3 regions of the Anaerocolumna sp. genome follow, and region 3 is predicted to be linked to each of the others. Evidence: a T-box and tRNA genes for the amino acid it is inferred to sense, from the RefSeq annotation. Region 3 holds a T-box; the other regions hold tRNA genes.
The links. A T-box is a leader RNA that pairs with one kind of tRNA and senses whether it is charged. The one in region 3 lies ahead of proS (proline--tRNA ligase), so its partner is inferred to be a tRNA-Pro.
Positions count from the first base shown of each region.

Region 1: it has a tRNA-Pro gene. The T-box ahead of proS (proline--tRNA ligase) is inferred to sense a tRNA for this amino acid. The anticodon was not compared.
Region 2: it has a tRNA-Pro gene. The T-box ahead of proS (proline--tRNA ligase) is inferred to sense a tRNA for this amino acid. The anticodon was not compared.

Region 1 is NZ_DAMAUC010000001.1:50,315-58,574, forward strand. It holds gene RT261_RS00230 (ribonuclease III domain-containing protein) at 1-27, shown strand, start outside; gene rlmB (23S rRNA (guanosine(2251)-2'-O)-methyltransferase RlmB) at 31-774, shown strand; gene RT261_RS00240 (NYN domain-containing protein) at 825-1,346, shown strand; gene RT261_RS00245 (ABC transporter substrate-binding protein) at 1,714-2,772, opposite strand; gene RT261_RS00250 (ABC transporter ATP-binding protein) at 2,884-3,612, opposite strand; gene RT261_RS00255 (ABC transporter permease) at 3,584-4,342, opposite strand; tRNA gene RT261_RS00260 (tRNA-Pro) at 4,726-4,800, opposite strand; gene RT261_RS00265 (epoxyqueuosine reductase QueH) at 4,939-5,586, shown strand; gene sigH (RNA polymerase sporulation sigma factor SigH) at 5,819-6,448, shown strand; tRNA gene RT261_RS00275 (tRNA-Thr) at 6,461-6,533, shown strand; gene RT261_RS00280 (hypothetical protein) at 6,873-6,995, opposite strand; gene RT261_RS00285 (helix-turn-helix domain-containing protein) at 7,332-8,260, opposite strand, start outside.
Region 2 is NZ_DAMAUC010000017.1:60,819-69,078, reverse strand. It holds gene RT261_RS14185 (ABC transporter substrate-binding protein) at 1-1,565, opposite strand, end outside; gene RT261_RS14180 (InlB B-repeat-containing protein) at 1,700-2,914, opposite strand; tRNA gene RT261_RS14175 (tRNA-Pro) at 3,204-3,276, shown strand; tRNA gene RT261_RS14170 (tRNA-Thr) at 3,352-3,424, shown strand; gene RT261_RS14165 (DegV family protein) at 3,644-4,516, opposite strand; gene RT261_RS14160 (ABC transporter ATP-binding protein) at 4,852-5,625, shown strand; gene RT261_RS14155 (ABC transporter permease) at 5,612-6,442, shown strand; gene RT261_RS14150 (S8 family peptidase) at 6,547-8,253, opposite strand.
Region 3 is NZ_DAMAUC010000004.1:92,533-100,792, reverse strand. It holds gene RT261_RS05015 (PEGA domain-containing protein) at 1-891, opposite strand, end outside; gene RT261_RS05010 (hypothetical protein) at 1,128-2,255, opposite strand; gene RT261_RS05005 (CCA tRNA nucleotidyltransferase) at 2,640-4,055, opposite strand; gene proS (proline--tRNA ligase) at 4,393-5,826, opposite strand; T-box leader at 5,950-6,162, opposite strand; gene ytvI (sporulation integral membrane protein YtvI) at 6,411-7,472, opposite strand; gene RT261_RS04990 (cytidylate kinase family protein) at 7,700-8,260, opposite strand, start outside.

The DNA.
Region 1 (8,260 bases), on a different contig from region 3:
GATAACCAGCCACGAAAGGAACAATAATTTATGAGATACGAAGAATTTACTATAGAAGGTCGTAATGCAGTACTGGAAGCCTTTCGATCTGGAAAAACCATAGACAAGCTTTTTATATTGGATGGATGCCAGGATGGACCAATTAAGTCCATTACCAGAGAAGCTAAAAAGGGTGATACCCTTATTACCTTTGTAAAAAAGGAAAGATTGGATCAACTATCACAGACCGGTAAACATCAGGGTGTTATTGCATTTGCAGCAGCTTATGAATATGCAGAGGTAGAGGACATGCTAAAGGCAGCGGAAGAAAAGGGAGAACCACCTTTCCTGATTTTGCTGGATAGCATTGAAGATCCCCACAATCTGGGAGCCATACTTCGAACTGCCAATCAGGCAGGAGCTCATGGTATCATCATTCCGAAGAGAAGAGCAGTGGGCTTAACGGCAACGGTGGCTAAGACTTCAGCAGGTGCTATTAATTATACTCCTGTAGCCAAAGTAACGAATCTGGCTGCAACCATGGAAGAACTAAAAGAAAAGGGATTATGGTTTGTGTGTGCAGACATGGAGGGTGAAACCATGTATAACCTTGATTTACGAGGACCAATTGGCCTTGTAATTGGAAGTGAAGGGGAAGGTGTAGGCAGATTAATTAAGGAAAAATGCGACTTTGTAGCTAAGATTCCTATGTTCGGTAACATCGATTCTCTGAATGCATCAGTTGCTATGGGTGTTTTATCTTATGAAATAGTAAGACAAAGACTGAGCAAATAAAGGGCTTATCATTGGGATTAGCATAATATACAACAAAGGATGATTTCATATTGGCTAAAGAATTTCTTTTAGTGGATGGTTATAATATAATATTTGCGTGGCCTGAATTACGGGATATATCCAAATACGACTTAGAATCGGCAAGAGTAAAACTTGCCGATATTCTATGCAATTACCAGGGATTTCGAAAGAATGAGGTAATTCTGGTATTTGATGGTTATAAATCAAAAGGCAATCCGGGCAGTGTGATTCATTACAATAATATTGACATTGTATACACCAAGGAAGCTCAAACAGCAGACCAGTTTATTGAAGCTGTATCCTGGCAAATGGGCAAAGATTTTCAAATTCGTGTAGCTACTTCAGATGCTACGGAGCAAATGATTATCTTGGCCGGAGGTGCTGCTAGAATGAGCGCAAGAGAATTAAAAAGAGAAATTGAATCAGCTAATAAGGAAATTAAAGAAACTTATCAAAAGAAGAAAGATAATAGCAGAAACCGTCTTATGGATAATTTGTCTCCTGAAATGGCTGAACTGCTGGAAAAGATGAGGCTGGATGATAAAAATTAGAGCTATTACAAAAAGCTTATTTGAAATCGGGCCTTTAAGGTTAACATAAACTTTGAATACTAATTAAAAACAATTTTATAATACAAGTATGGGCAAGGACCACGGGATAATGGCCTTGCCCATAAATTCATGTCAGTTTTTTGAATTAACACGGACTTTAAACGGTTTCTTTATATTAGTATTTAAGTTAACACGGACTTTGAACGGTCTCTGCATATTAGTTTTTGAGTTTATACAAGCTTTGAAATCTCTTTATATTCATTTTTGAGTTTATACGGATTTTAAAATGCCATAATGACCTTACTTTCGTTGCCTCAATTCTGACAGTTTACCCTTTTAATAATTGTTCTTTAGAGTCAATTAACATTTATTTTACATCTAATATCAAAGATTCTATATCAACGTTATTTTCAATCATACCATTGTCAAGCATAAACTGTGTAGTTTTCCTCATGGATTCAATATCGCTATCTTTAATTTCCATGTTAAAATCATACATATCGTACATTTCCTTTACAGCATCTGCCGGCAGCTCTGTTTCAGCAGCTGTGATTTCAATTATTTCTTCGTAATTATCCTCAATATATTGTAAGGTTTCCTTTTGTACGTCCAAGAACTTCTTAACTAGTTCAGGATTCTTTTTATAAAAATCATTGCTGGTGGCAACAACAATGGTAGCATCAACAAGACCGGTACCGTCAGTAACTACATGAAAGCCATCCTTTTTCATATTGTAAGCAACAGGGCCTGCAGCTAAGGCGATATCAACACTGCCTCCTGCTAAAGCAGCCTGAGAACTGGGGATATCCATAGATACAAAATTAATATCTTTTTCACTTAAACCGGCAGTGTTCAGGTAGGATATTAGCAGCTCATGTAAAATAGTTCCTTTTGGTCCTGCAACAGTTAACCCTTTTAATTTTTCTGGAGAATCAATGCTGTCATCTTTGGAAAACATAACAAATGCTTTTGGAGATCTGCTGTACATACTGATTATTTTAATATCTGCTCCATTGGAAGCGGAGAGAATAACAGAAGTTGCACCTACTGCATTTAAGAATTGAATATCACCGGATGCCAATGCCTGTGTTTGTTCAGGACCTGTTGTTAAATCAGAATAAACAATAGGCAAGTTATATTCAGCATAACCTTTGCCTAAGAAACCTTTATTATTCTCTACTATGGAAGGCACGTTTAAAGGAGCTTTTACATAAGTTACAGCAATATTATCTACAGTAAAATCCTTTACAGCTTCTTTAGTGGGAGTTGTTTGTGAAGCGTCATTAGAGGTATCTGTGCCTGTCGGTGACTCTGTAGGAGTTGTAGTGGCTCCCTCTTTATTGGAGTCCTTATTTGCTTTACCAGTACAGCCCACTAAAACAAAACTCAGGGCGAATACAGTGAATAGGGTCAATAATTTTTTCATAATGTTCCACCTTTCTTACTTTTCGTATTGTAATACGATTATTTAGAGACTATCCCTTAAAGAAAATCCTCCACAGAATTTTCTGACGGCATTCAACAAAATCCTTTAAAGTTATGTCTCTTTCATTATATTTAAAATGTCTTTCTTTAGCTCGATTAGGGGTTTTGAAAGTACATCTCTAACGTAAGTAAATCCTGACAAATCGTAATCTGCTTTTATCTTACCTGACTCAAATACAATAATTCTCTGTCCCAATTTTAAAGCTTCATCAATATTATGGGTAACAAATACCATTCCAATCCCATTGGCTTTATGAATTCGAAGGATTTCATTTTGTAGGCTCTCTCTTGTGAAAAAATCAAGGGAAGCAAAGGGTTCATCCATTAGCAGCAGGGAGGGGTTATAGATCAATGCCCTGGCAAGTGCAGCACGCTGTCGCATGCCGCCGGATAACTGAGGAGGATAGGCCTTTTCAAACCCATTTAGTCCAACCAGATTGAGGGTGTTTTCTACTAAAGATTTATTTATCTGCTTTTTTCTCAGACTAAAAGTAACATTATCCCAGGTGTTAAGCCATGGCATAAGCCGGTCTTCCTGAAATACCATACCTAATTTAGAATCTCCCGGTAAGAGAATGTTGCCGTTATCCGGCTGTTCCAAACCATGAAGCAGTTTTAAGAAAGTAGTTTTACCACAGCCGCTTTTCCCAATAATAACGGTAATACTTCCTTCGTCAATAGTTAGATTTATATCATCTAAAACCGGTATTTTTTTGTCCGAAACCATATAACTTTTACTTAAATGTTCTATTTTAACTCCAGCTATCGCCAACACCTCCATGAGAAATCTTCTTTATACCAAAGGAAAATAATTTATCACAACAAAGACCAACAGTACCTATTACGATAATACCAACAATCACTTTATCAGAGCGGGCCATTTGTTGTGCATCCAATATAAAGTAGCCAAGACCGCTGGAGGCAGCAATCATTTCAGCTCCAATAATAGAACGCCAGCTGTATCCAAGACCGGTACGCATGCCTACCAGAATATCAGGGATGGCATTTGGCAGCATAATGTGAAAGAATTTGCGGCTGGTAGTAAATCCAAAGGAATCACCTACTTCCAGCAACTTAGTATCACAGGAAACCAGCCCCTTTTTTGTATTCAAAAACATAGGAAAGAAGGAAGTCAAAACAATAATAATTATCTTGGATGTTTCACCAATTCCAAACCATAGAATCAGCAAAGGAATTAGGCTTAATGGCGGAACATTTCGAATAAATTCAACCATATGGCTATAGTAAGGAGCAGAGTCAGGTTTAATACTTGATAATACACCCAAAGAAAATGCCAGAAGGAATGCAATTGAAAAACCGATAATAACCCTCAATAAACTGTCCCATATATGAGTAAATATCTCTCCGGACTTACACATTTTAATAAAAGTATCCAATACTTTTCCTGGGCTTGGAAGCACATAAGCACTCCATATATGCAAAGATGAAAATAAAAACCATAAAGCAAGTATGATAACAATAATGGAAATGGATTTGATATATTTTTTCATAATGGCACTTCCTTTTAAAAATGAATCGTAATAATTACATGTCTAATATAAATTCCCGAATTACTAATTGATTTATGTGTTAATAAATTATAATCATATATGAAAAAAATATAAAATAGTAATTTATAATTTGCAAAAACATATTTTATAACTTAATATATCCTTATGTACAATAAAAAAACCTTGCAGTCAAGAAGACGCAAGGATAGAAATCAATAGCTCTACAACCATTGATGTAAATTCACTATTCATACATCGCCTTCTTACTCGGGACGAACCCTTGTATAATCAGCACGATAAATAAAAAATCAAGGCGACAAGAATTGAACGAGTTCAATTCTGCAATGGAGCCCCTTGACTATATAACTTTACTATATAAAAAATCGAGGCGACAAGATTTGAACTTGCGACCTCTGCCTCCCTAAGACAGCGCTCTAGCCAAACTGAGCCACGCCTCGATTACTCATGAAATATCAGTTGATTTTCACAGCAATAATATAATATAATATTCTTAGAAGAAAATCAAGTCTTTATCTAATAATATTTATAAAAAAGATAATTTAGTACTTTTTCTTTACAGAATGAGAGGAAAATTGATGAATAAAAGAAATTATCAGAAAGAATTGGATGCACTCATAGAACATTTTACAAAAGAAGGAATTACACCAACCCTTTTACTTCATAGTTGCTGTGCCCCTTGCAGTAGTTATGTTCTGGAATATTTATCACAATTCTTTCATATAACCATATATTTTTACAATCCTAACATTACCTCTAAGGAGGAATATGAAAGGCGTATTGAAGAACAACAACGGCTTATCAGCAAATTACCCGTTAAGAATCCGATAAAATTCTTACGGGGAGAGTATGAGCCAGACCGTTTCTATCAAGTGGCAAAAGGTTTGGAAAAGGAACCGGAGGGCGGGGAACGTTGCTTTCGATGTTATGAATTGCGCTTGCAAGAAACCGCTAAGTTAGCAAAAGAATTGGGCTTTGATTATTTTACAACCACTTTGTCCATAAGTCCTTTAAAAAATGCAGCTAAGTTAAACGAAATAGGGGAAATGCTGAGGGAGAGATATGATACTCCATATCTGTTCTCAGATTTCAAGAAAAAGAACGGTTATAAACGTTCTACAGAACTATCCAAAGAATATAACTTATACCGCCAGGACTATTGTGGCTGCGTGTATTCTAAAGTGGCACGTGAAAATGAAAAGAAAGCCTGCTTGGAAAATCATTAACGATAATAACACTTGAAATAATATTTGAAAAAGTACTTAATAATATATACAAAATAATATATACAGACATTTAAAATAATATTTGAAATAATATTTAAAAAGCATTTAAAGTAAAATTTAAAAAGCACTTAAAATGATATTTGAAATAAAACTTTAAAATAATACTTGAATTGTTATCTAGAAAGTAATCTAAATAAAAAAGAACGATAAAAATGAATCAGGAGGTGGTAATATGCTTGAAGAAAAATATGATGTATTATTGGATGAGGATATTATCGCCTTAATCCATAATAACGATCCCGATGCCATGGATTACATGCTAAACCGATATAAAAATCTGGTACGTAAAAAAGCAAAAGCCCTGTATCTTATCGGGGGAGATAAAGACGACCTGATACAAGAAGGAATGATTGGGCTATATAAAGCCATTAGGGACTATGATTCTGATATGGATAACTCTTTCTTTAATTTTGCAGATTTATGTATATCCAGACAAATATTCAGTGCTATTAAGGCTTCCAACCGAAAAAAGAACCTTCCACTAAATACATATGTATCCTTGGATACGCCTGCCTATATTGAAAATTCAGATGCAGATGAAAAAGCTTCCTTGGTGGATTTAATGTATGAGCATAAAGGTTCAAATCCGGAAGAATTAGTTATTGACAAAGAGAGTACAAGTATGTTAGAATATGAACTCGTAAGGCACTTAAGCGGATTTGAAAAAGACGTGCTGGATTTGTATTTACAAGACTATTCTTATTTACAAATAGCGGATAAATTAGACAAAGAGCCCAAGTCCATTGACAATGCATTACAACGAATAAAAACAAAGTTAAATAAGTTACTAAAGAAATTATAATAGTAGCTAACTGCCCCCGTAGCTCAGTCGGTAGAGCGTTACCTTGGTAAGGTAAAGGTCTCGAGTTCAAGTCTCGTCGGGAGCTTTTGAAAGAAATATTGTAAATTTAATAGGACAGCGGTTTAAAGACAAAGTAAAAGCACTCTGAAATGAGTGCCTTTTTCATTGTTTGGGGTTTATTTGAGGTTTATCTGTCCAAAAAAAGAACGCAGTAGGGTGGCAGAAGTATGACGAAGACCATGCAGAGGTATGTTGGGAAGTTTTAAAGAGTTATCCTCAACCGTAGCATTATATTTGTGGATAATATCCTTGAAAGTCTGATACGGTGTGGATATATTCATCTGCTTGCCGTTCCACTGGATAAAGATATTATTATTTTCCTGCCAGTTCTTGCCTTCACAGCCTTGCCACTGATCGCCAAGGCTTACTTTAAGTTTCTAGAATCTGGTGTAAAGGTAGTTTCCTCTCTGATTTGTTTACCTGTTACATCATAGCCATTACTTACTGTGATGCGGTAGCTGCTACCTCTCTTTTCTACTGTAGCCATTGTATCAAACATCCTTTCGTAATGTGCTATTTGAGCCTGTATGATACAATATACGTGTTGGAGTTATTGTTATAGGCTCATGCTTATATAGTATCTATTTAAGCCGTTCCTGTGCCAACAGGAGCAGTTTTTAACGTTGTTGACTTTATTATGTATTTTAGGAGATAATATGCTTAGCAAGACAGCCGGAAGATAGCTCAAACCTATCCGTCCCGGCGAAAATTATATTACGATAAAAATAGTCGTCCTAACTTTTTTGCGGAGAGCAGGGCGGCTATTTTTTTGTGCTTGTCATTTCTGACAAGTGTTATAATAGCTATAAGCATAAATATTTTTTTACTTCGCTTTACGAAACTGTAAAGGTGTTTTGCCATAAATTTTATAAAACATTTTAGAGAAATTAGAGGAGTAATCATAGCCTACTTTTTTGGATATAGCATCAACACTTAAATCTGTTGTAGAAAGTAGGTTGGCAGCAATAGTCATTCTTACATGGTTGGTATATTCGCCAATTGTCATGTGATAATGTTTGGTAAAGCCTGCCTTTAGTTTCTGCTCATTTAAAAATACCATTTTACTTAAGGCTTTAATACTTGGCGGGCTGCTATATTTTTCTGAAATGATATCGTGAGCCTTTTGGATAGCCCGGATGTCGGAAGAAGTTAAATTAAGGCTTCTGCTGCCAATCATTATGGTTCCATAATTAATCTGATTAGTAAATGCATTCTCAGGATATTTTCTCACCTCGTTGATAAAAATACCGATACATTCCAGAATTTTAGCTTCCAGATAGATATTATTTAGAGCATCTTCATATGCCAATCCTTGCAGTTTTCTTACTATATCAGCAATTTCCAGAGGAAGATAAGTATAAGTATAATTTTTGATCAGGCTTTCTAAATCTATAATATCCGGAAAGTTTGGTTTTATAATTTCCGTAAAGTACCGTTCATGAATTGTAATCTCAGTTCCATGATAATGCTGTCCTCTTTTCCAGACCTGTCGTCCTTTCAAATCCTGCTCCATAACAAAAAAAGAGGATGGACTAAAGGAAGCGGGAGGATTATCTCCAATTCTAAATTCTGTGATACCTTTATATACAAGACCAAAACGAATAAGATGTTCCGGATTATCAAAGGAAAGTGAGAAATTTTTTGGAATTGTATAGTCGGCAATTCCAAGATTATAATAATTTTCCCTGGTATAGCTAATCAAATATCCCAGTTCAGGTTTATTTTTATTGGTATATAAGGTATAGGAATTTG
Region 2 (8,260 bases), on a different contig from region 3:
ACAGTTGAACTAGCTTGAGGCTGTGAAATATGAACCTCGCCTGTTAATACAGAATCTAGTTCAGATCCGCTATTAATTGTTTTTATTCTTACATATTTAACATTTGGAGCACCTAACATAAAGTTATCATTTGCTACAAAATAGCAGATACCATTCTCATAAAATTTATCTGCAGTCGGATTCTCAGAGTTATTAACATCTGTAACCTTATAAGGACCTGCGCCCATAGGTAAACCGTTGAACTCCTTTATTTCCATCATAAAATCTCTGCTAGAGAAATCAACGCCAAAATAATCAACGCCATTGGCTTTGTCATGTCTTTCCTGTCCTGCATAGTAATGCATTGGAGCAACATTGAAGGTAAAGTTCCAAATTGCCTTAGGGTCAACACCATTTAATACTACAGTAACAGTCTCACGTTCAACACCGTCAGAGCAAACTTCTTTCCCCTTAGTAATACCGCTGATGCTCTTAACAGTACCTTTGTTTGCTTCAAGATATGCTGCTTTTTCTTCTTCTGCATAAAAACTCTTTGCTTCATCTACAGTTGTATAACCGAATGCTTCATCAAATTCTACTGGACTAATTGCTTCTTTGATGCACTTCATTGAAGCATTAATGTAATCTTCTTCTGTGTAAGTACTCATTTTATCCACCGTTAAACCTGTAGATTCATCGATCACGTAAGCACCATTTTTGTAAGCAATTAGTTCTTTGCCTAGAGTACTTGCAGTATAGAAAAGAATTACAGATGGCTGTGCAGTTTCTAAGAAATCTTCCGGTCCCTCTAAGCCAAAATCTCCAGGCACATATCCATTTGCTATTAATGTACTACTATCACCTGCCACACTATTTTGAACAAGTTCCCATAACTTATCAACAACAGCTGCTTCACCATTACCGGCAAGTGCTGCTTCAACCTTCTTGCCAGCTGCATCTGCAAACTCAGTAATTTTAGCATCTGCTGAACTTTCATCTGCAATCTGAGTCTGATAAGCCTTTAAGCCTTCAATATTCATAGAATATAGGGTAGATGAGCCATCATACATTGGATCTAAAAATACATATAGATTGAATAGTACATCATCTGCTGTTACCACATGACCGTCACTGAAAGTAATTCCATTCTTAAGCCAGAATTTATATGTAGACTTTGACTGGTCATCACTTGTAGTCATCTCGAAATCCCATGCAGCTGAAGGCTGGTCTATCCCTGCCACCGGTTCAGCTAACTCATTACTTGTAATTAATTTAACCTGGGTATTCTCATAGACTTTACGATCAGGTTCACTTGTACCGAAAAATGGTGAAAACTTTCCGTCAAATGTTAATTCGCCAATAACAAATGGACTATTCTCATTTGCAGCAGTACGCTTAGTAGAAGCATCTCTTCTGCCTTCCGGAACATCCGGTTTTACTTCACTTTTCTCCCCGCCAGCTGTATCTGTCGGTGCTACAGTGGACTTAGTGTCATCGGGATCTTTCCCTTTCTTCCCGCATGCCGCTAATGAAAGAATCATCGTCATACAAAGAAGTAACGCTAATAATTTCTTTGATTTTTTCATAAACTACCTCCATTTTTAATTATTATAATCATAGCCTTTCGACTTAATTATCCAATGCTATTACCGATTATCGGTTCTTATGTTTGTTGATATGAAGTGCTTTAATAACTATCACACAACCTACTACATATGTATTACTTGCCTTCTATGGTTTCTAAATTTCCTGAAGTCGTTACTTTAACATTAATATTATTAAATATAGAATTTGTTATGGTTGTTGAATAATCACCAGCTACAAATCCAGATGCAACAATATCAATATTTAACGCCCCATCAGAAGATATTGTAATTCCGTCAAAAACACAATTCTCAATTGTTGTTCTCTTGGTACGCCCCGCTAATGCTCCTACACAAAGCTTAACATTGGTAGACTTGTCAATTACAATATTCGCATCCTTCATTGTTAGATTCATTATCTTAGCACCTTCTAATTTAGAAAATAATCCGTAAGATACCTCTTCTGCTTTTTTAGCAGCAATTCCAGAAACACGATTCTTTACATTTAGATTAAGATTTTCAATAGCATATCCGTTGCCATCAAATACTCCGCTAAAACCTTCAATTGGTGTCCAAACTTCCTTGGATAAATCCATATCATTAGCTAATATGTAATGTCCTTCCTTATTATCTGCCATTGCCTTTAAATCACTTACAGTTTTAACACGTTTTAAATCACCTTCTACAAATTTGCAGTAGATATTTATTTGAGCTTTTCCGCCATTTGAGTAATCGATATCGTCTTCTTCGATTAGTTGGTTAAATTCATATTTTTCTATACATTCCGGATCCTTATAATAATCAATTAAAGTATATCCTTGCTTCTTGGGTTCTGTAGATGTAGGACGCTTTAATTCACTTCCAACATTAATTGTCCATTTTAATAAAGGACTCTCATCAGGATTTGCTGCATCTAAGAAGTTAATAGATGGATTATCAGCCCATCTTGCATATAAAGATAAGCTCTTATCAACGGTAGACTCGTCAGAAATTCGGTCAGCTGAAAAATCCCATAAATCTTCTTCATTAAAATTATAAACCGTTCCATTCTGTGTTTCTTCTGTTGTATACTTGGTATACCACCCAACCAGTGACTTATCACCATTCTTGGGCTGTACCAGCATACCTGAAGTTCCGCTTGGCTCAAATAATAAAGAATTGTCTGCATAATAAACGACTCGTTTCTTTTCTTGATTGATATGACCACCTAAAGTATCGTATGTAACTACATATTCATAACCCTGTTCTTCCGGATGCACGAACAGGGAACTGGTTCCGACACTACAACCACTAAGAAGCAATGTTGAAGTGGCCAACGCCAATACCATAATTCCTTTTTTCACCTTGTACATATGTCCTCCCAAAATTATCCAAAATCTACGAATGTAAAAAAAGAGAAACCACCCCCATACCCAGGTATAAGAATGCTTCTTCGCAGATTTATTATGTAAATTTTACTAATTCAACTGATTATAGCAACTTTAGATGGAAAAGTCAATATTATATACCAAGAAGAATTATTTTTCCAGTAGAATTATTTTGACCCGTAAGAACAATAATTTTAGTCTTGACTTTTTTCTTAAAAAGTATCATAATATCTTTGGCAAGGTTGATAGTAACCCTTTCTTTGCCATATTAATTCGAGGTGTGGCTCAGATGGTAGAGCGCTGCGTTCGGGACGCAGAGGCCGTGGGTTCGAATCCCGTCACCTCGATCTTTATTTTATTAGCCGATACTAGTACGGCTGCTTCTTAGCTCTTTAGAAGCAAATTTGTACCATATATATTCTGCTGGAATAGCTCAGTTGGTAGAGCAACTGATTCGTAATCAGTAGGTCGTCGGTTCAAGTCCGATTTTCAGCTTACAGAAGGCTCTCAGGCCTTTTTTTATTGCAAAAAAGCTGTCATTCTAAGCCCTTGGGCAGAATCTGTTTATAAGATTCTAAACATAAAATTCTATATATCTGAAATTTATGCTTAGAATGACAGTTTATTGTTTTACAACATTATATTTTATAAACGAGCTTCTATTAAATAATATTATTCTATTAGTAGTTTTATACAATTATTTTTCCGAATAAACTATTCTCTGCTTTCTCCCATGAAGCATATCCCTACCGCACCAGGACCGGAATGCGCTCCTATGCTTGGACTTACGGTATTCACTATCACGTTGTTAGTATGCAGTCTTTCTTTTATTAATTTTACTATGTACTCCGCATCCTCTTGCGCATCACCATGAACAACACAGATTACATTGTCTTCTTCTTTATATTTACCCATTTGTTTTTCCATATCGTCTACAATTGTAATTAACGATTTTTTACGGCCTCTGGCAGTACCGGAAGAAACCAAGGCTCCTTCTTTATTCACAATCAACAAAGGTTTTATATTAATAATACTTCCTACGATTGCAGTCATCTTAGATACTCTTCCCCCTCTTTGAAGGTGAAATAAATCATTTACTGTAAACTGCACGCAAAAGTCTAATTTGTTAGCTTCAATCCATTCAGCAATTTCTTCTAAGGTCTTACCGGCTTCTTTTAACTGAACAGCTTTCATAACCACCATGCCTTCGCCCATGGACACATTTAAAGAATCCAATACAATAATCTTTACACCAGGATTTTCTTCAGATATTTCTCTTGCACCAGTTACAACATTGCTGTGGCCTCCACTAAGAGCAGAAGAAAAACTAATATGTAAAATATCTAAACCTTGGTCCGCATATTTTTGAAAAGTTTCCCTTATAACAGCCGGATTACTTGCCATAGTGGTGGGCATCAAACCAGTCCGCATCCTATCATAGAATTCTTTTGGAGTCAAGTTAATTTCGTCACCATATGTAATGCCTTCCAAATCATAATAATGAGGTATAATTCCAATCTTTTTTTCTTTTATGTAATCAGGTAATAAATCGCAATTAGAATCTGCAGTAATAACAAAATCTTTCATCTTACAACTTCTCCTTCTGTATATTTTTTTCAGATTTCCAAACATGATGTTGATTTCAGGCATCTCAAAAAATAGGTACTATTCTTTTGTAATAACACTATCCTATAAAATTATATTAGACCGTCTTTATGACAAAATTCAAGAATTCAGAACTTATAGCTATATTTTAACCGATTTAACACTATTAATCTACTATTATCTTATAATTTTTTTATTAATATTTTACTTAATTTTTATTATTTTTATAAATATAACGAATGTGTTTATATTTTCAGGAAAGTAACCTAACAATTTTGCCTTCATATAATACTATATAACTAAATATGGAGGAATATATGGGCGAATTTTTAAGAATTGACCACGTTAGTTATAACTACCATAATCTCGAGAGTGAAACTCCCGCTTTGGACGATGTTTCGTTTTATGTAAATGAAGGCGAATTTCTTGCTATTGTGGGACCTAGCGGATGTGGAAAATCGACCCTTCTATCGCTGATTGCCGGACTTATTGCTCCTGACAGCGGGGATATCTATATAAATGGTAAAGATATTAAATCATCTGGGAAAAATATTGGTTACATGCTGCAAAAGGATCATTTGTTAGAATGGCGTTCTACTCTTAAAAACCTTACTTTAGGTCTGGAGATTCAACATAAACTGACAGATCAGAGTTATTTGTTGATTAATGACATGTTAACTACTTATGGGTTAATCACTTTTAAAAATGCAAAACCATCTGAACTTTCCGGAGGTATGAGACAAAGAGCTGCTTTAATCCGTACTTTATTATTAGAACCTGATATTTTGCTCTTGGATGAACCATTTTCTGCTTTAGATTATCAAACCAGAATTGAAGTATCGGATGATATTTGGAGTATTATACGCAAAGAAAAGAAAACCGCTATATTGATTACACATGATATATCGGAAGCGGTTTCCATGGCGGACCGAATTATAGTTTTAAGTCTTCGTCCGGGAACCGTAAAACGTGTTATTCCCATAAACTTAACTGTAGAAGACAAAACTCCTTTTCGTTCAAGAAGTGCTCCTGAATTCAGGGATTACTTTAATTTAATATGGAAGGAGCTAAATAGAAATGAGGAAGAATAAAAACAAAATAAATTCTACTGAACTGGCTATTTCCGCTTCCCACCAGGCCTTTGTAAAAAAGCACATGAAGAAAATGCGTATCATACGAATCTATCAGATACTCATTATCACTTCGTTTATTGCATTATGGGAATTAACAACTCGGGCAAAAATACTTAACTCTTTTATCTTCAGCAGTCCCTCAAGAGTTGTAAAAACATTTCTGGATATGACTTCTGACGGAAGTATATTTTATCATATGGGTATTACTTTAATGGAGACTTTCGTCAGTTTTGCTTTAGTTATTATCATTGGCTTTCTGGCTGCAACTTTATTGTGGTGGAATGACAGTATTGCAAAAGTATTAGAGCCCTATCTTGTTGTACTAAACAGCCTTCCTAAGTCAGCATTGGCACCGGTTTTTATTGTATGGCTTGGAAATAACGTCAAAACCATTATTGTAGCCGCAATATCTGTGGCGGTATTTGGAACCATTATTAGTTTATACACCAGCTTTTCCAATGTAGAAGAAGATAAAATCAAATTAATCCGAACATTAGGAGGCAGCAAGAAAGATATACTGCTGAAAGTTATTATTCCAAGTAATATTCCTACTCTGATCAGCATTATGAAGGTTAATATCGGATTGTCTCTGGTAGGTGTTATTATTGGAGAGTTCTTGGCAGCAAAAGCCGGACTGGGATATCTGATTATTTATGGCAGTCAAGTATTTAAATTGGATTGGGTCATAATGTCCATTGTTATACTTTGTATTATGGCAACCTCTCTCTATCAGTTATTAGCTATTTTAGAAAAAAAATATGCAAATAGAATGTAAATAATTTTTATTATTAAAATACTGAAAGCCTATTTATTATAGACTATTTAAAAACAACATTAGGATTTTTAAATAGTCTATTAATAGATAGGCTTTTAATTCATTTAGTAACGTTCCACCGGTGCTGCAAGAACTGCCGTTTCCAGTGCACCATCTAAGTCCAGTATACCATATCCCCATATCTCATTTGGATAAGTCAGATTAGGATCCCTGATTGCTCCTCTGATTAACAATCTGTTTACGTCAATTCCATTCATTGTAAGATGATTTCCTCTTACAATTCCCCATTCAAGAAGTTGTGCAACTGTTCCTGTTGCATATGCTGCCGCTATTCCCGTACCGGATGCATTTACAAACGTCCCATCCACGCTGGGTGCATAGATGTTCTGACCAGGGGCTGCTGCATTTGGTTTAACAAGACTAACCTTAGTAAATCCTCTGCTTGAGTTTGGGTATATGGTTAAATCCACAGGATTATAAGCTGTTACTGCAAAAACCCATTCTACATTAGCTGGAGCTGATAAAGTGGTGTAAGGATTTGAAAGTAAAAAGTAGGTTTCTCCTGATGTAAATTTTTCAATCGGAAGCCATATGTGGTAGTTCATGTTTAAAAAACCTTCTTCAAATACACGCAACTGCCAAACACCTTGCTGGGGATTACAAAAGCGTAATAGCAAAAAGCTATCTCCTATTCTAGGTACTCTTACTTCATTATCTACAAATATAACCGTCTCACCATATTCCAGGCGAAGGGTATCCTGTTTCAATATTGTGGCAGGTATTCGGGCTACAAATGTACCGTCCGGTGCAATAATATCCGCTCCAAATATACTTGGAGAATCACCCCAAAGTTCCATAGAAAATCCATGCTCGCCTGGAGCCACATTAAGCTCTACTATCTGGTAACCAACCTGCGGATCCACTATTCCAAAAAAATGATGATCTGAATTTCCTTCATTTCCGGCCCCTACTACCACTGAATATCCAATAGCTTCATTTACATCTGTTAAATAATCACATAAAATGCATAATCCCATATGGGCTCCCTGAGATGTCCCCAGTCCTAAACATATTACCATTGGTCTTTTTAAATTAATGGAAACCTGCAACAAATATGTTATAGCCATCATAATATCATTTTCCTGATAACATACAGCAGATTCCGGTATGCAAAAGAATTCTTTCAGATAGGCCTTTGCAGGTTTTAATTTTACAACAGCAAATTCAGCGGAAGTTGCCACACCAGTAAAATCCGGATTGTTAGGATCATAACCTCCTGCAATTCCTGCCAGCATAGTTCCGTGTCCAATTTCATCTACACTGGGTACAACAGAATGGGGATCTTCACTTAATAGTGCATTATTAATCTGTTCCCTTCTGTACTCAGTGCCATAAAATAGATTACTGGGATAATTGCCGGTTTCTATCGTTTGATCCCATATAGAGACGATTCTGCTTGAATTGTTCTCATCTATAAATAATGGATTCGTATAATCAATTCCGGTATCAATCATGCCGATCAATACCCCCTCACCGTGAAGATTGTTCGCTTGTAACATACTAAGGGCAGTACTTTTCTGCATTTCCATTTTACCTGATGAAAGCAGACCATAGCATTTAGGAATTGCTTCATATGAAAATTTATATACACTATTATAAGTCATATTGGAAACTGGTATAAAGATTGTTGCATATTGATTGTTTATCCTATTTATAGAATATGGAATATCTATCGGAATAGGCTGATCAGTATCTATAATTAGATCTGCATAGTCATTACTGGTTATTTTAAATCTTTCATTGTCAGTCATATTAAAA
Region 3 (8,260 bases):
GATCTCAAAGGAAACCAGTCCGGATTTTACTGCAGGTTTTCTATATTCACTCATATTTAGCAGGACATTCTCATCTCTTTTTACGCGAGCGGTTTTAGTACCTGCTAAACTGCCGTTTTCCAAAGTAACCTCATATTCTCCTTCTCTGACAGTAACCACCATGTTCTCAGTAATCGGTAAAATAGAATCGTTACCAACAAATACAATTCCACCCACAAAATCTTCATACTCTTCAAAGGTTATGGTTCCATGACCTTTTGTGATTTGAATGGAGAAAATCTCTCTGTCTAAGCCTTTTATGGTTAACAGATCTTTTTCATGTAAATCTTCCGGTTTCAGGAAAGTATCATTACTGAGTATACTAATATTCCTGCCATATTTATATTTATTATCTCCAATGGTAAATATTTTATTAATGGTATCTATTCCCCAATTATTTGCATTCTTATATTCCCAGGCCTGGTTAGATATCTGAAGCTTAACCAGCTCGGAGTTATCCGAATTATAATAAACCTCCACCAGCTCCCCTAATTTTAGCTGTTCTAATACCATTGCTTGTTCATATTTATCATATATAATTGTTCCGCTGGTGTAATTGGTAACAATATCTTCTTTCTTTTTTACATCAAAAAAAGTGATGCTATTGTTTTCCCTGTTAATTTCTTTTAATACACCTATAATTTGTTTATCAAATTCCAGGCTGCCGGTTTGTTCTTCCACATTAGTATCTTTACTGGTTGAAAATAAAGTTTTAGCATTTCCCTTCCCTTGCCCTTTAGAAATCGCCATAATGGTTGCTACCACAATAATAAAGCATGCAATTCCTAAAATAATCGGAAATCCCTTATCTATGTTCCCTTTCGTTTTCTCATTAAAATAATTGTTATCCATATACCCCTGGTTTACCTCTCTTTATCTTATGTTTAGCCATTACCCTTGTATTATTTTACACTTTTTTATTATTATAGACTATCCTAATTATTAATTCAATCATAATAATGAATTTAAAGTTAAATTTCCCCAATCATATGTCTCCATCTATGCAGAACACAAAAGAAAAAACGCTGCTACATCCGCAGATGTAACAGCTATTTTCCAATAATTTATCCATGTATTATAATTTTTGATTAGCAAAATGTCCGCTCAAGACAACCTAAAAATTGATTTTTTCTATCCTTTTGTTCTACGATTCCAATTAATTTTTGAATATTTCTTTGAGGTACCCAGGACTTTTTGCTATTATAATAGAAATTCGTTATCTTCCAGAACTTTTCCGGATATAACAACAGAATATATAACAATCTATGTTCGTCCCTGCTTAAAGGAAGTATATTATTATAAGCTTCCAGTATCATACTTCCAAAATCCAGATCCCAATCATTTTTCTCCATTACTTTTCGCATAAACTGGTATAAGTCTGTAATTTGAATTCCAACATTGGCTTTATCAAAATTGGTGGTGGCCATATTGGTATTAACAGTTGGACTTCGAAGTCCGGCTGCTGACAGGCCTTCTTTTGGTTCCCTATATGGCATGCCATTGATATCATTGGCCTTATCCCAGATAAATGGATTGTTCTGTTCATAAGGCATTCGATTCACTTTAAGCATGATAACATTATGGTATGTATAACTTCCATGGCATATATGTCTATTGAACGTGGCTTCCTGTAACATCTCCTTATAGTTGGAACTTTCCAATAGTTCAGTTGCTTCCAGGGCCTGCTCATAAAAATCATCATAGCAATTCATATAACACATTTCGAACTCGTTTTTTTTTCTTTTCTCTCGAATATAACTTCTCACCCTCTTTAGTTCTCTGTTCCTTTTTTCCAGCAGCTCAATAAGGTTTCCGCTGGAATTGTATAAGACCTGCTCCTCACTTAAATGAACCCCACGTAACAAGGAATGAATTACCCCAAGGTTAGTTGCGGCATCTGCTACATCAGCTTCATCTCTTAAGTTGCATTCTTCACCCGGAAACCAGTTTTTTAATACGTAACGATTATTCATAGAATCCTCCGTGATAATCTCACCGGCGGCATTTCGTACATATAAATCAACATAGGGATAGTCTTGCTCTCTTAATTGCTCAAGCAAAATATTTTCAAATTCTACGCGGTTTTTAGAACTCTCAAAGCTCTTCAATAGCTTGAGTCCCTTATCCGTCTCTAGGATTAATGCCCCCCTGATTCTATACGTACTATAGATTTTTATATTATATTGCCTAAATACCTCTTGGTTTTTATCCTCCATAGGAAAGCCTCCTGACCCAAACTATTGCACCGCCCCAAAGGGGTGTCTCTCTCTAATCCTATGATAAAAGATTATATTTCATGACAGGAAATGCTTTGATTTTAATAAAAAATCAAAGTAAATCTAACTTATTATGAATTATCTAAAGGTTTACTGTCTGAATCAAAAGGTACAGGCATCTCTGCCAATGAAGGCGCCCATAGCCTTCTTATTGACATTGACGGAGACAAGTGTTCTACTTTCCATCTCGATCAAATGCTTAAATTTCTCTGCTGCACATATAAAATGCTTTTCATCTATTTCATTCTTAAAAAATCTTCACAAAAACTTTGATGTACAGTTTTGCGAAGATTTTCTATTTGTATTTCTAACGAAGATTCGTTATTAATTCTTTATATATTTTCTTGCAAGATCAATTAAAATCTCTCTCTCATTGTACTCCGGCTTTTCTAAAACACATTCCAACAGCTTATTTAAAAGATCTCCAATCTTCTTCCCTGGTTGAAGCCCCAGACCAATCAAATCCTGCCCATTAATTGCAAGCATTTTTAGATTAATGCATTCCTTTTTCACTTGAACTTCATAAAACAATGTCTCAGCTTTTGTTATATTGGTAAGCTTATCTTCCCATGTATCCGGGTTTTGAGCTAAAACATCCGCTCTCTTTACTTCAAAAAGCAATTCCATAATATCTTCCCCGATTTTATTTATTGCCTTTCTCATTGCTGCTGGGGTAAGTGAAAAGTCATAATCATGCCATTGAACCAGTCGGACAACTTTGTCCATGGTTTCATTATCAAATTTAAGTCTTTTTAAAATATCTTTTGCAGTTTTAGCTCCCTTTTCCTGATGCCCGTAGAAATGATCTTCGCCGTCTTTTCCCCGAAACTTACAGCTTGGCTTTTCTACGTCATGAAGAAGCAGGGTCCATTTTAGAACCAGTTTGTCTTTACTGTGAAATTCCTGAATCTGTTTTATGATTTTTAATTCCTTCCAGTGGTTCATCGTTGATATTTTATCTTTTGTATACCCAACTGCTTCAATTCCTTTCACCGTATGAACACCCACCGAGTAAATATGATGATGATTAAACTGCTCCGTAGCCATCATAATATCAAATTCCGGCAGAATTACTTTCGTTATGCCAGTGTCATAGGCAATAAATATTTTATCCGGATGATCGGATACTAGTAATTTGTTCAACTCCACCCGTATTCTTTCTGCGCTTATATTTTTCAGATGTTCTTTTTTTTCTTTAATAGCTTCTAAGGTTCCTTCTTCTATCTCAAAGCCCAATTGAGCAGAGAATCGGATAGCCCGCAAGATTCTTAGTGCGTCTTCATCAAATCGGTCTCTTGCGCTTCCTACACATCGAATAATTCCTTCTTTTATATCTTTTAATCCACCGAATATATCTACCATGCCGCCCTCTGTATTATAGGCCATAGCATTAATGGTAAAATCCCTTCTCTTTAAATCCTCCGTCAGGTTCGCCGTAAACTCTACTTCTTTTGGATGCCTGTTGTCTTCATATTCCCCATCAATTCGATAGGTCGTTACTTCGTATCCTTCCTTTTCCAGCATAACCGTAACCGTGCCATGCAGAATACCGGTGTCAATTGTTCTGTAAAATATCTTCTTTACTTCTTCTGGTTTTGCAGAGGTAGTAATATCCCAATCCTCGGGTTCTTTACCCAATATGGAATCCCGAACGCAGCCACCAACAGCATAAGCTTCGTAACCATGATTCATTAATTGATTTATAATATAATCCACCTTCTGTGGCAACTGTATCTTCATGAAAAACCTCCATTACTGCTTAGGAATCCTTCCTTTCATTATTTATATTATAGCCTAAGATGAAATCTATAACAATATTTTTTATATTTCCGTAAATGTTTATATTATTGTAAATATTTATAATACTGTATGTCAATTTATATTAGCTTTATATTGGTTAATTTATTTCTTCCAATAAAGTAACTGAAAATAACCAGATTCCATTATAAAAAGGGAGACCTTCATGAATACATTATGTGAAAGATAATAAGATACTCTTATTTCTATAACACATATTCATGCAGGTTTCCCTCTATATTATGCATTCTCAAATATGCAAAGCACGGGAAGCTTAAAATTAATAAGCCTTACCCCAGTAAACCATTGCTTTTGCTTTTTTACCGCAGCATACACAAGTATCTGCAATTTCTTCCTGTTCAAATGGCATGCAGCGGGAAGTTGCTCCAGTATCTTCTTTAATTTTATCTTCGCAGGCTCTGTCTCCACACCACATAGCTTTTACAAAACCAGGTTTGTTCTCAATGGCAGATTTAAATTCTTCATAATCAGCCGCAGAAGATGTATGGACATCACGATGTGCTCTTGCTCTCTCAAGCATATCTTTCTGCATAGTTTCAAGAACTTCACAAACTGTTGCCTCGATGGTATCTAAGGAAGCTACAATCTTCTCTCTTGTATCACGGCGAACAATTACTGCCTGATTCGCTTCTATATCCTTTGGACCAATTTCTATACGAAGAGGAATTCCTCTGATTTCCTGTTCACTGAACTTCCAACCCGGGCTCTTATCAGAATCGTCTACCTTCACTCTGAAGTTTCCCAGCTTTTCTTTCAGCTCAGCGGTCTTCTCCAGAACCCCTTCTTTATGCTGTGCAATTGGAACTATCATAACCTGAGTAGGTGCAATTCTTGGGGGCAATACCAAGCCGCTGTCATCACCATGAACCATGATAACAGCTCCAATGATACGGGTTGACATACCCCAGGAGGTTTGATGCACATATTGAAGTTTATTTTCCTTATCGGTATATTGAATATCAAAAGCTTGTGCAAATCCATCACCAAAGTTATGGCTGGTTCCTGATTGCAAAGCCTTGCCGTCATGCATTAAAGCTTCAATAGTATAGGTAGAATGAGCACCTGCAAATTTTTCTTTATCAGTCTTTTTACCCTTAATCATAGGAATTGCTAAGACTTGTTCGCAAAAATCCGCATACACATTCAACATTTGAATGGTTCTGTCTTCTGCATCTTCTGCGGTAGCATGTGCAGTATGTCCCTCTTGCCATAAGAATTCCATGGAACGAAGGAAAGGTCTTGTTGTTTTCTCCCAACGAACTACGGAACACCACTGATTATACAGCTTTGGCAGATCACGGTAAGATTGTATTATATTCGAATAAAAGTCACAAAATAAAGTTTCTGAAGTAGGTCTTACACATAAACGTTCCTGTAAAGGTTCTAAACCTCCATGTGTTACCCATGCTACTTCCGGTGCAAAACCTTCCACATGATCTTTTTCTTTTTGCAATAAACTTTCCGGTATAAACATTGGCATATATACATTCTCTACACCGGTTTCTTTAAATCTTCTGTCCAATTCTTTCTGAATATTCTCCCAGATTGCATAACCATTAGGACGGATAATCATACATCCTCTTACACTGGAATATTCAACCAATTCTGCCTTTTTAACCACATCGGTATACCACTGGGCAAAATCTTCTTCCATAGAAGTAATTGCTTCTACTAATTTTTTTTCCTTAGCCATAACGCTCTCTCCTTTCTTAGTTCCAGTCCTGCCATAAAAATATTCATTAGTTTCATACTTTTTCTGACATTTCTGGTTTTGCATAATGCATGTATGAAAGGCAACAAAAAAAGCCTTTCATCCACAAGGGACCGAAAGACCTCGGCGGTACCACCCTAATTAACTGCAGGTGTTTCACTGACAGTTCTCTTTTCAATCCGTTAACGCCGGTTTTACGCTGTATTTTCATACAGTGCTCCAAGGTAGGTTCCATAGTGCTGTCAAAAGAATTTCCCACCAACGATTCTCTCTCTGGATTGACAACTACTATATACTATTCCTTTTCATCGCTCTCAGCTGAATGCCGAATTCTTTTGAAAAAATAATTAAGAGTAATTAGTTATAATCACCTTATAATTTATTTATTCCGCCAGAATTCATATTCAGGATTATAATGAAGATTTTATGCTACTCAAACTTTTTTGTCAAGCAAAATTTGTTAGTGGCTATCTGGTGTTAAATAAAAAAGTACATTTCTCATTTAAAATAATAAAGATACTCTATAAATTTATGTTTTAATTATACTCCCACTCATATACGACATATTAGTTTGTTTCCCCCCGGTAAGCTAGCCTTATCTCAGTTTCTTTTACTATTGTAATTATTATTACAAGTCCCAAAGGCCCCAAGATAAATCCAAATAAACCGAATAATTTAAATCCAACGTACATGGACATTAAGGTAAATACCGGTTTTATCCCAATTCGGTTCCCTAATAGTTTGGGTTCCAAAAATTGACGTATAAACATAATAATAAAATAAATTGTCATTAAAATAGCCGCTGAAAATACATCCTGGTTGAATAAAGAAATGATACTCCAAGGTATTAATATTGCACCGCTTCCCAGCATCGGAAAGGCGTCAAATAATCCAATTCCCAGTCCGATTATCATAGCATATTTATTCTTTATAATCAAAAGACCTACCGTACATATAACAGATACAATAGCCATTAAAATAACCTGAGTCCTTAAATAGGCCACTCCTGTTTCTGATAATTTACCGGTGATAAGATGTATGTCCTGATAAAGTACACTGCTTCTGAAACTTTTTTTATAAGCAGCATCATCTTTTATTAATAATAATGAAGAAACCAGGGTAATTAAAATTATACCTATCATCCCTATCATACCTATTACAATATTTAAACTTTTTGTTGTTATAGAAGGCATTATATCATTTCTAACTATAATAATCATAGTTTCAAAGTGATCATCAAACATTCCTCTTATGGTTCCTAATTTTGTTCCAAAAAAATTATCACATGAATTGCATAAGGAATCAATTTTTCCAGATAATATAGATAAATAGATAGGCATGTTTTGCAATAATATCATTAATTGTTTTATAAATATATTACCCAGATAGCAAAAAATCCATATTACCAGACTTCCAAGCACTCCCAAAGATAGGATTGCACTTATTACCCTGGGAAATTTTAATTTTTTATTTAAAAAATTTACCGAGGGCATTAAAATCCATGCAATAAAATATGCGATTACAAAAGGAGCAAAGAGAGGTAATATATACTGAAACCCAAAGTACACACCAATAATTGTAAGAACCATAGCAACAATTAGTTTGGTTTTATTTTTTAAGTGTATCATAGAAACCTCCCTTCTTATACAAAGATGCGCTAAAGAAATTATCTACATTTATAACAAAGATTTATATTGTACTGCAAAAAGAAAATACAGAGAGATATAAATATCTCTCTGTACATATTGTTTGTAGAATATAAAATTGTATGTTAGGTGATTGTTTCATAGATTTCATAAGAATGGTGAGACAGCTTCTCCCATTCATATTTTACAAAAAATCAAATTAAATCCATTTATTTTAAAATAACAGGCACAAAAGGCTCCTCTGCAATAACGGCAGCGATAACATCTTCTTTACCTTCTATAATATTTAATTCATTTTTTATTTTTTTAACAAGTATTTCTTTCTTTCTTTTTTCCGGATTTTCTTTTCTTAATTTCACTAAATCGGCGGCTTGTTCTTTCTCTTCTTTGGTAATCTCTCCAGGATATAAGCTTAGAGGGCTTAATAAAATTGTATTGACTCCCTGATTTCCCAGTTCAAAAACACCTTTTTCCTTCATAATAGCTTCAAATTTCTTAGTTTCTTCCAATATAACAGAAACTATATTCTCCGGTGTGGTACAAGTACTGTCAATAACTAAATTATAATTGGAAAAATTAAAATAATCTAAACCATAAAGCTCCTTATATCGTTTATCTTCCGTTTCTGCTCTGGCTGCCAACAATTTTTTTGCTTCTTCCAATGAGGTATATTTCTCTACCTCGCCTCTGCTATCATTCATAACTCTTTCTGCTGCAACATCCAGACTTACCGATAAAAACACTTTAAAAGATTGTTCTACAAAATGCCA